Regions from separate parts of the Bacillus sp. JJ1533 genome, predicted to be linked through region 1. Evidence: riboswitches for the same ligand, from Rfam matches in the RefSeq annotation. Region 1 holds a riboswitch; the other holds the start of a gene.
What was found. A riboswitch is a leader RNA that binds a small molecule or an ion and turns the genes downstream of it on or off. The one in region 1 is predicted to bind thiamine pyrophosphate.

Region 1 (5,336 bases):
CACAATTTCCATTTGTTCCGTAACATCAAAGAAATAAAGCAAGCGTTCTTCTCTCTTTATAATGACCTTAAATTTCTGCTCATTTAACGTAATTGTGTCACTTTCGACTTCTTGTTGAATTAATGGAACAATCAGTTCTTCAACCTCATAAAGAGATCTCCCTACAAGAGTATCAGCATCAAGAAAATTCGATAAATAGGCGTTCGCCCACTCCACCTGAAACTCATCATTATAAAGCAAGATCCCAATCGGCATTTCCATTAAAGCTTCTTCGCCAACTTTTTTTAAACGGTACGAAAGGGTCGAGATATAATGCTCCATTTCTTTTTTCATAAGTGAGTTTGCTTTGTATAAAAAATACACAATCAATCCAAGGAGCAAAAAACATGCTAACCCAATTATCCATTTAAAATAAGTAAGAATTGCACTAAAAATACCTGTAATCACAAGCAATGCATAGATAGGATAGCGAAATAACCTTCTGTTGTAAAAGTCTGGCATGTAATTTCAGCTCCTAAAGCTTTGATTTACTTCTTTCCACTAATTCGATTTCGCAGTTGGAATCCTAAGTCAATTATACCTAAGATTCGAATAATATAAAGGAGAAATGGTGAAAGAATCGTCAGTACAATAGGCACAGCCTTTGTAATTCCTTTTTGATGACAAAAATAATAAATAAAAGATAAACCTTGAATCACCATAAACATCTGCAAAACAAAAAAGAGATTTAAAAAGGCAGTATACCCAAACGTGCCTTTTTCCATTTCAACAAAGCTAAAAAGTAAAATCAGTAAGTAATACCATAAGATGCTCTTAGGAAACGAAATCTCACGAAATGGCGGAAATGGATTCATTTTAACCTGAAGTCGTACAAGCACCGGTTTCATGGCGACAACCGTTACAAAAGCAAAAAGCATTGCAAGTAAAACAAACATGCTTGGGATCATGTACTGCATCATCTCTATTGAGTCTTCCAGTTGCGTTACGACCTCGGTATTTACTTCGCCTCCTGTTGCCCTCATTATACTCTCAGCCATTGCAAAAGATTCCCGTGAGCTTTCACGAATCATATCAAAGACATCAATTTGCAAAACCAAAATGGCTGTTACATACAGAAGCACGATTGAGAACAAGTATGACAAACAAGACCCCAAAAATAGATCAATCCCGCTTCTTCCTCGGTTAATTAGTTCACCTAACAGGATTCCTGTAATTCCAAACATAATCGTATGTATAACCCCAAAGACAGAACCTAATAAACCCGATAATAAAAAAGCAATTAGAATAAATAGCAATGACTGCTTAACCTTATATTTCACCGTAAACAGGATAAACGGAATGGGCAAAAGGAATGAAAGTACTACTCCAAGCAGTGGTAGATATAATGTAAGGAGTAACAATACACTATATATGGCTAATAGCATTGCGCCTTCTGTTATAATTTTTGCGTTTTTCACCTTTTCACCTCAACTTATATGGCAACTGAACCTATTTGTTCATCACCTTCTATTTTAAAGATTTACTAGAAAGTCTTCAACTTTTGGAATTCCACAGGATTTAGTGACTTCGTACGTGTCGCTTTCAATCAAAGTCCCTCTGTGCCGAATCTTTTTGTTTTACTTTTCCCTATTTTGGATTATGATAGTATTTATATAAGGAAACGTAACCACAAGGGGAGCAATTTTGCTGAGAGTGAACATGAATGTTCAGACCCTTCGAACCTGTTAGTTAAATCTAGCGTAGGGATGTGGAAAAATGTTGAGAACCACTACTTTTATTAAAGTTGTTCTCCCTTGGGGTACGTTCATTTACAACATACTTCAAGGGGGATTTTTTTATGAGAAACACAAGATTACAGGCAATGATCGAAGCTGCGATTTTTGCGGTATTGGCGCTAGCGCTGGATATGTTTGTACCATCAATTAAATTCGGGCCATCAATCTCGATATCATTTGCAATGATTCCGGTATTTATTGTAGCTCTTAGATGGGGATTTAAAATTGGATTTCTTTCAGGATTCTTATGGGGACTTTTACAAGTCATTTTTGATCCGTGGATTATCCATCCAGTTCAAGGGGCCATTGACTATTTCTTAGCATTTTCTTTCATTGGGTTTGCTGGATTATTTAAAAACAGTGTTCAGAAAAGCTTAAATGAAGGTAATAAAGGAAAATCACTAGCCTTCATTATTTCAGCCATTTTTATCGGCAGCTTAGCTCGTTATTTCTGGCATTTTGTATCAGGATTTGTCTTCTTTGCTGAACAGCTTACAGGATTTGACGCCATATGGTTCTCCTTAACGGCGAACATCATCACTATGCTTGGTGCTTTCATATTCTGTTCCATAGTCATGACTTTATTAATACTAGCTTCACCACGCTTTTTTGTATTAAAACAAAGTATATAAGTTTCAAAGGGACCATAGAAATGGTGCTTAAGAATTTCAATAAGAACTAAAAAAGCGATGACCGCATTGGCGATCATCGCTTTTATTTATTACTCACCAGATACATATGGTAATAATGCCATTTGACGAGCACGTTTAATAGCAACTGTTAATTTACGTTGGTATTTAGCGCTTGTACCTGTTACACGACGAGGTAAGATTTTACCACGCTCAGAAACGAATTTTTTAAGTAAATCTACTTCTTTGTAATCGATGTGTGTAATACCATTAGCTGTGAAGTAACACACTTTACGACGTTTTGCACGTCCACCTTTACGTCCGCCTGCCATTTGTTTTTCCTCCTTCCAAATTATATTATATTGAATGACTTACAAGTTAGAATGGAAGATCATCATCTGAAATATCAATAGGTTGTCCGTCATTTGCAAATGGATCTTGATCTACTCTTGTAGGTCCCTGGTTTTGATTTGGGTTCTGACTCTGTCCAAATGGAGAGTATCCGCCTTGGTTTCCACCCTGGTTGCCACCATATCCACCTTGATTTCCACCATAGCCTCCGCCTTGGTTTCCGCCAAAGTTACCTCCACTGCTGCGCTGTTGGTCATTCGCATTTCTAGGTTCAAGGAATTGAACACTTTCCGCTACAACCTCAGTAACATATACGCGTTTGCCATCCTGACCTTCATAATTTCTTGTTTGAATACGACCATCAACGCCAGCTAAGCTTCCTTTTTTGAGGAAGTTTGCAACATTTTCAGCTGGTCGGCGCCAAACAACGCAATTAATGAAGTCAGCCTCACGTTCACCTGACTGATTCGTAAATGCTCGATTCACTGCAAGTGTGAAGGTTGCAACTGCAACTCCACTTGGGGTATATCGTAATTCTGGGTCCTTTGTAAGTCTCCCTACTAGAACGACACGATTCATCATCAGAACCATCTCCTTAACAGGATATTAAAACAGAGTCTATACTCTAAACAATTCTTATTCTTCTTCTTTAACAATGATATGACGGATAATGTCTTCACTGATCTTTGCTAAACGATCGAATTCGCTAACAGCTTCAGCATTAGACATAACGTTAAGAATCATGTAATAACCATCGCGGAAATCATTGATTTCATAAGCTAAACGGCGCTTACCCCATTCTTTTACGTTTGTAATCTCCGCACCATTGTCAGTTAAAACGCCATTAAAACGCTCAACTAAAGCTTTCTTCGCTTCATCATCAATGTTTGGACGGATGATATACATAATTTCGTATTTTCTCATCACGTTACACCTCCTTTTGGACTAACGGCCCTTTACCTAAAAAGGGCAAGGAGCAATTATTTCAATTACTCACAGAAAAATATTATACCACATGAATATTTTATAGGCAAGGAGTGTTTAATTTTACTCACAGAGTTCTTATTAAACAAAAAGCCACAAAACGAAACTTCGTCCTGCGGCTAACATCAACATACCTTATACATTAAATCGGAAATGGATAACATCTCCGTCTTGAACTACATATTCTTTTCCTTCAAGACGTACTTTACCTGCTTCACGAGCAGCCGTCATTGAGCCGCCTGCAAGCAAATCTTCATACGATACCGTCTCAGCACGAATAAATCCTCTCTCAAAATCGGAGTGAATGATCCCTGCGCATTGTGGAGCTTTCATTCCTTTTCTAAACGTCCACGCTCTCACTTCTTGTACACCAGCTGTAAAATATGTAGCTAGTCCTAGTAAATGATAAGCAGCGCGAATCAACTGATCAAGCCCTGATTCCTCAATTCCAAGTTCTTCAAGGAACATCGCTTTTTCTTCCCCTTCGAGCTCCACAATCTCAGATTCAATCTTCGCACAGATAACAATGACTTCTGCATTCTCTTTTTGAGCAAACACACGAACTAACTGAACATACTCATTTGAAGAAGGATCCACTATATCATCTTCACCAACATTAGCAACGTATAAAACTGGTTTGCTTGTTAGTAAATGCATGCCCTTTACATATTTCATTTGTTCATCCGTAAATTCAATTGCACGAGCCGGCTGTTCATTTTCAAATGCTTCTTTTAACATTACAAGCACTTCATGTTCAGCAACGGCATCCTTATCCTTCTGCTTTGCAAGCTTCGCTACACGGTCAATCCGCTTATCTACAGATTCTAAATCTGCTAAAATAAGCTCTAAATTGATTGTCTCAATATCTGCAATTGGATCAACCTTACCTGATACGTGTGTAATATTGTCATCTGCAAAACAGCGCACAACATGGCAAATTGCATCCACTTGACGGATATGTGATAAGAATTTATTACCAAGACCTTCCCCTTTACTGGCCCCTTTAACAATCCCAGCAATATCCGTAAATTCAAAGGTAGTTGGGACTGTCTTTTTTGGTTGTACTAATTCTGTCAATTTATTTAAACGCTCATCCGGTACTTCAACAATTCCCACGTTTGGGTCAATTGTACAGAACGGATAATTCGCTGATTCCGCGCCTGCCTGTGTTATTGCATTAAAAAGAGTTGATTTTCCAACGTTTGGAAGACCAACGATACCTGCTGTTAACGCCATTGATTTTTCCACTCCTCTTATCCGTAACATACTAACTAGCCTTCAACAATTATAGATATTCCTTATCAAAAATACAAGCCGTTTCAGCTGGAAACGGCTTTCGGAAAAATACCGATATCTTATTCATTCACCTTTTCTATTCCAACAAGGCAGTCATATAACGTACTGCCAAGACCATTGTCAGAAACCTGATGAGAGGTAAGTTGATTCACACTGCCACCAAAAATATGCCATTGTCCTTCATCTATACACACAATATTTGGTGCAGAGTCCTTTAAAATTTGGACCTTTCCTGTGATATCTCCGCGTTCGTTAAATACCCTCACTCGATCATTTGGCTCAAGACCCTTTTGCTCTGCAA
Region 2 (5,336 bases), on a different contig from region 1:
CTGCGTTTGTTGGCTTTATGGTTTCACTTGTTGAAGGTGGTATTAAAGGACTTAATCTAGGTATGTCTGCTTATGAAGTTTTTCTGTTAAGCATCTTGTTTAATTTTTATGCAATTGTAATGCTGTTAATCGGAATCATACAAACATTTTGGCCATCTAAAACCAAAATGAATTCTGACAAAAATCATGGTGAAGAAGAACATGAACATGAATTTCATCGAATGGGTATAAAAAAAGAGCTTTCCCTTGTAAAAGCACAGCCCTGGAATTTAATTGTACCGGTATTCCTTTTACTAGGGTTGTCACTTTATCTCTTATGGCAGGATGGTAAATCACTCGGTGCTCAGACAGTTTTTGAAGCATTTTCGATGGCAGATGCAACTTTTGTGATGCTCTTAGCAGTGTTTATCACGCTCATTTTCACATTCGTCTTTTATATGGTTCGTAAAGAAAAATTGCATGAAATTATGTATCATTTTTACGACGGTGGCAATCAAATGATGCAGGCAATCAGTCTACTTATTCTGATATGGGCCTTGACCTTGTCAGCTGAGGAGCTTGGGTTCTCAGAATTTATTAGTTCAACCTTAGGTTCTTTTCTACCAGGCTTTCTAACGCCTGCGACAATTTTTCTAATCGGTTCAATTGTTGGTTATTTTATTGGTTCGTCGTGGGGAACCTGGGGGTTATTTATGCCACTTGGGATTGCGCTTGCATTATCAACTGGCGCCTCTATCCCCTTAACGGTGGGAGCAGTTTTCGCGAGTGGTGCATTTGGAGCGTTGACCTCCCCTCTTGGTGATACAACGATAACAACAGCATCAATCTTAGACTTGGACCTTGTAGACTATGCACAATATAAATTAAAGGTTTCAGCGATTGGCGGTGTTATTGCCATTGTACTATATGTCATAGGTGGTCTAATGATTTAAAAAAGACTAAACAAAAACTGTTTAGTCTTTTTCTGAATATTAGAAGTTACGTTCTTGATATGTTTTAAAGGCCGGGCTTTTTAATACGATACCAACGATAATAAATCCAAAGATGGAACCTGCAATCGAACTAAAGATAAACGATGGTACAAATCCAAAAAGGGCTGCATCCTGCCCAAGAATGAGTGTGGCGATTGGGTAACAAGCCATCGCACCCAATAGACCTGTTCCGATTATTTCACCAGTCATTGCCATTGAGGCTTTCTTTGTTTTTGAATATAAAAACGCCGCTAAAAACGCTCCGATCATACTTCCAGGAAAGGCAAATAAGGAGCCTGTACTAAGCATGTTCCGAAGTAAAGAAACTAAAAAAGCTTGAAGAACAGCATAAGTTGGTCCCAAGATTACTGCAGACAGTACATTAATAAAATGCTGCATTGGAAACACCTTTGTGAAACCAATGGGTATTGCAAACAGGTGGCTTGTTACGGTGCCAATCGCAACAAGCATTGCTGTTATTGTCATTTTCAATGTTTTACTCATTATGAAACCTCCCATGGTTGTTTAATCCATTACTAGGCCGCCATCAACAACTAGGTTCTGCCCTGTTACACCTTTACTCCAAGGAGAAGCAAAGAATAGAACAGCGTTCGCAACATCCTCTGGAGTTGTGACTTTTTGAAGTGGTGTAGAATCCTTGATTAATTGGAAAACCTCATCAGAAGTTGCGGAACTCGCATCTGTTGTTTGGAGCAATCCTCCTGACACCATGTTCACATTTATACCAAAGGCACCTAAATCTTTTGCCATGTTTCGTGTAAATCCTAGAAGTGCTGCTTTGCTTGTGTTGTAATCATGATAAGCAACAACAGGGTTTTGAAAGAGATTTGTACCAATCGTTATGATTCGACCAAATCCTAGCTCCTTCATGTCAGACATCGCTGCCTGGGTTGTATGTAAGGCTCCGCGGATTGCACCTTCAAGCTGTACGTGATAATCCTCCCATGAAATATCTGCTGCATTTTTTCTAGCGATTGGATCGAAACGAAAATTAATTAAGGCATTATTAACAACTGTTGTAATAGGTTGATCAAACTGCTTTTTCGCTCCAACAAATAGGTTATCTACCTGTTCACGTTTTGTGACATCTGCTTGAACCGCAATTGCATTTTCACCAATTTCCTCTTTTAAAGCATAGGCTTTTGCTTCACTATTGAAATAATTAATAACTACTTTCGCTCCTTGATTAGCGAACGCTTTTACAATCTCCTTCCCTAATCCACGAGCGCCTCCTGTGACAAGAATAACCTGATTCTGTAATTTCATTCTAGTAGCCTCCTAAAATAGTAAATAAGAAAAACGCAAAAAAGCCAAGTCCACATTAATGGACCTGGCATTGGTATCAAGAGAAAATGGAAGTTTCCACTCTACTTTCCTCCGCCGGTATTAGCCGGATCAGGTCCAAAGGGTTAAAAAACGTCCGTTTTTCTCTCAGCCCAATTGGGCACCCCTAGTAGTTTGCGAATATTCTTTCTTTAAGCATAGTATGTTCATGCCAAAAAGTAAAGGTATTTGATTGAGCCCTTTAAATGTATTTACTCCCCTTGTACTTCAGGTTCTATTTCTAGCAAAATAAAAAATACCATCTTTTCTATGTAAGAATACGTACGAAAAGATAGTATTTTAATTAGATTACTGCATCTTTATAGGAGTTACGACTGCAAATAAATTTTCTGTTGGATTGTTTAGATTGACTTTGATTACTTTGTACCCTTCTTTGTCCTTGTAGTCGTTGGTAACTGGTGTTTTAATCTCGTTGCTCATCTTTATACTTCCCTTCTAACAATTTCTCACACAATAAGTAGTATATGATGGGAATATAAAAATGTGCTTGCTAATATAAAAATTTATTAAAAGATTTTCTGTGTCTAAAACAATCTAAAAACAGCCATATTAGTAAAATAAGAAATGGGAAAGGATGGATATTTGTGAAGAAAGATGAACATCTGAAGAACCAGGTTCTTTATATTACAAATCCAGCTTATGATGCATTACATTCAGAAAATCTTCTTAAAGAAAATGATGAGGAAAATCATCGCGAGCTTATGGATCAAATGGAATAAGAAAAATAGCATGAAAAAAGGAGGACAATTTAGGGATTGTTCTCCTTTGAGTCTTTTAATCGATAGGCGTAATTTCTACATTTAATACCCCTACACTAGGTGATGCACCCAAGGCTTCAAATGCTTTTCGATGAAGATTGATTCGATTAGCAGGGAATTTCTTCACTTGGTCTACTACTGTTACAATGATGTCTTGATTCGGGACAAATGACACATTACGAATTCGTAATCGCTGACCACATTTAAATGGGCTGTTTTCGCTGACTGCTACGGTCATATTGTTATCATAGGACCATCCGATTTCACATTTTGTTGGTGTTCCGCCCCATGTCCAAGTTGCTTTTCCTAAAATCGTTTCAGGATTCCGATTCCAATCCCACCCATAGTATGGTACAGAGTACTGTTGGTAATAGTATTCGTCATACCAATTCCGTGGTTCTACGTATCCGTGACAATAAGGGCAATAAAAACCAGGCGTATGTCTTATCATCTCTCTCCTTCTCCTTTAAAACCAATTTTCTAATTACTTCGTCTACTTAAATGTATGTTAAACGACTAGTATTGGTTCCTATTGGAGAGTCAGACCGGAAAGGGAATGTTATTTCCCACATTACTTCTCTTCTTGCAAACGAAATAAATCAAGCAAATCTGTTTTATTAGTAACAAGATCCTCTAATGTATACCCATTCAATACATTTATGAAAGCCTGTAATGCTTCATACAAGGCATGTTTTAGTTTACAAGATGGCGAGATTGAGCAATAGCCCCCTCCTTCTTTAAAGCAATCAACGATATTAAAGTCCTCTTCTGTATTTGAAACGACTTCCCCAATATTAATATCCTTCGGATGCTTCGCAAGCCTAAAGCCACCATTACGCCCTCGAATTGTTTTGATATATTCTAGTTTTCCTAAATGATGAATGATTTTCATTAAATGATTTCTTGATATATTATATGCTTCTGCAATTTCTTGGATGGTGCATAATTCTTCTTCATTTTTCATTGCCAAATACATTAAAACACGTAACGAATAATCCGTATAATTTGTTAATTTCATTTAAAAACTCCTTATATTCATGAGTTCTCTCTAAGTATAGCACGAAAGTCCTGTCCTTACCTAAATGTGACAACTTTTCAAAAGATGTATTCTAAAGGTATCTTTTATTAGCACTGTCGTTATATTATAAACATGTATTTTAAATATTTGTTTTAGAAAGGACGTCTAATCATGCTAAATGAAAAAACAATTGATATCGTGAAAAGCACTGTTCCAGTTCTTGAAAAATACGGAAAAAATATTACAACTCATTTTTACAAACGTATGTTTAAAAACAACCCGGAATTATTAAATATTTTTAACCACGCTAACCAAAGACAAGGTCGTCAGCAAACCGCATTAGCAAACGCAGTCTACGCGGCTGCTGCTCATATTGATAATTTAGAAGCTATTCTTCCAGTCGTTAAACAAATTGCTCAAAAACACCGTGCATTAGGAATTCAACCAGAACATTATCCAATCGTTGGTGAGAATCTACTTGGTGCAATTAAAGAAGTGTTAGGCGATGCGGCAACGGATGATATCATCAATGCTTGGGCTGAAGCCTATGGTGTGATTGCAGATGCATTCATCGGTGTGGAAAAAGAAATGTATAAGGAAGCAAAAGAACAGCCTGGTGGTTGGGAAGGCTTCAGAAACTTTGTCGTTGACTGTAAAGTGAAAGAAAGTGAAGTTATTACTTCCTTCTATTTAAAACCTGAGGATGGAAAAGAAATTGCTTCTTATCCAGCTGGTCAATATTTAACTGTTAAAGTTCAGCCTCAAGGTGATGAATATACTCATATCCGTCACTATAGCCTTTCAGATGCACCTGGTAAAGACTATTACAGAATTAGTGTAAAGCGTGAAGAGCATGGTGTCGTTTCAAATTACTTACATCAAGAAATCAATGTAGGCGATGTGATTACTATTAGTGCTCCGGCTGGTGATTTCATTCTTGAATCGAAGGAAACTCCTGCTATTTTAATTAGTGGTGGTGTTGGATTAACGCCAATGGTTAGTATGCTAAATACAATCGTGGAGCAACAGCCTGAACGTGAAGTTATGTTCATTCATGGTGCACTTAACAGTGAGGTTCACGCATTAAAAGATGAGGTTGCAGCACTTGCAGAGAAACATGAGAGTGTGAAAAATTTCGTTGCGTATTCTGCCCCTACTGACCAAGACCGTCAAGACATGAACTACGATAAGGAAGGCTTCATTGACCTTGATTGGTTAAAAGCA

Region 2: it holds a riboswitch for thiamine pyrophosphate, as region 1 does, so the genes downstream of both, V7138_RS17210 (3-oxoacyl-ACP reductase) here and thiT (energy-coupled thiamine transporter ThiT) in region 1, are expected to answer to the same signal.

Annotation. Positions count from the first base shown of each region.
Region 1 is NZ_JBALOV010000031.1:25,841-31,176, reverse strand. It holds gene V7138_RS16260 (DHH family phosphoesterase) at 1-501, opposite strand, end outside; gene V7138_RS16255 (YybS family protein) at 528-1,457, opposite strand; TPP riboswitch at 1,662-1,763, shown strand; gene thiT (energy-coupled thiamine transporter ThiT) at 1,838-2,407, shown strand; gene rpsR (30S ribosomal protein S18) at 2,497-2,736, opposite strand; gene ssb (single-stranded DNA-binding protein) at 2,783-3,337, opposite strand; gene rpsF (30S ribosomal protein S6) at 3,392-3,679, opposite strand; gene ychF (redox-regulated ATPase YchF) at 3,875-4,975, opposite strand; gene V7138_RS16225 (molybdopterin-dependent oxidoreductase) at 5,095-5,336, opposite strand, start outside.
Region 2 is NZ_JBALOV010000032.1:95,509-100,844, reverse strand. It holds gene V7138_RS17220 (Na+/H+ antiporter NhaC family protein) at 1-932, shown strand, start outside; gene thiW (energy coupling factor transporter S component ThiW) at 972-1,475, opposite strand; gene V7138_RS17210 (3-oxoacyl-ACP reductase) at 1,497-2,258, opposite strand; TPP riboswitch at 2,348-2,454, opposite strand; gene V7138_RS17205 (hypothetical protein) at 2,625-2,756, opposite strand; gene V7138_RS17200 (hypothetical protein) at 2,921-3,055, shown strand; gene V7138_RS17195 (RlpA-like double-psi beta-barrel domain-containing protein) at 3,111-3,545, opposite strand; gene V7138_RS17190 (RrF2 family transcriptional regulator) at 3,666-4,112, opposite strand; gene hmpA (NO-inducible flavohemoprotein) at 4,284-5,336, shown strand, end outside.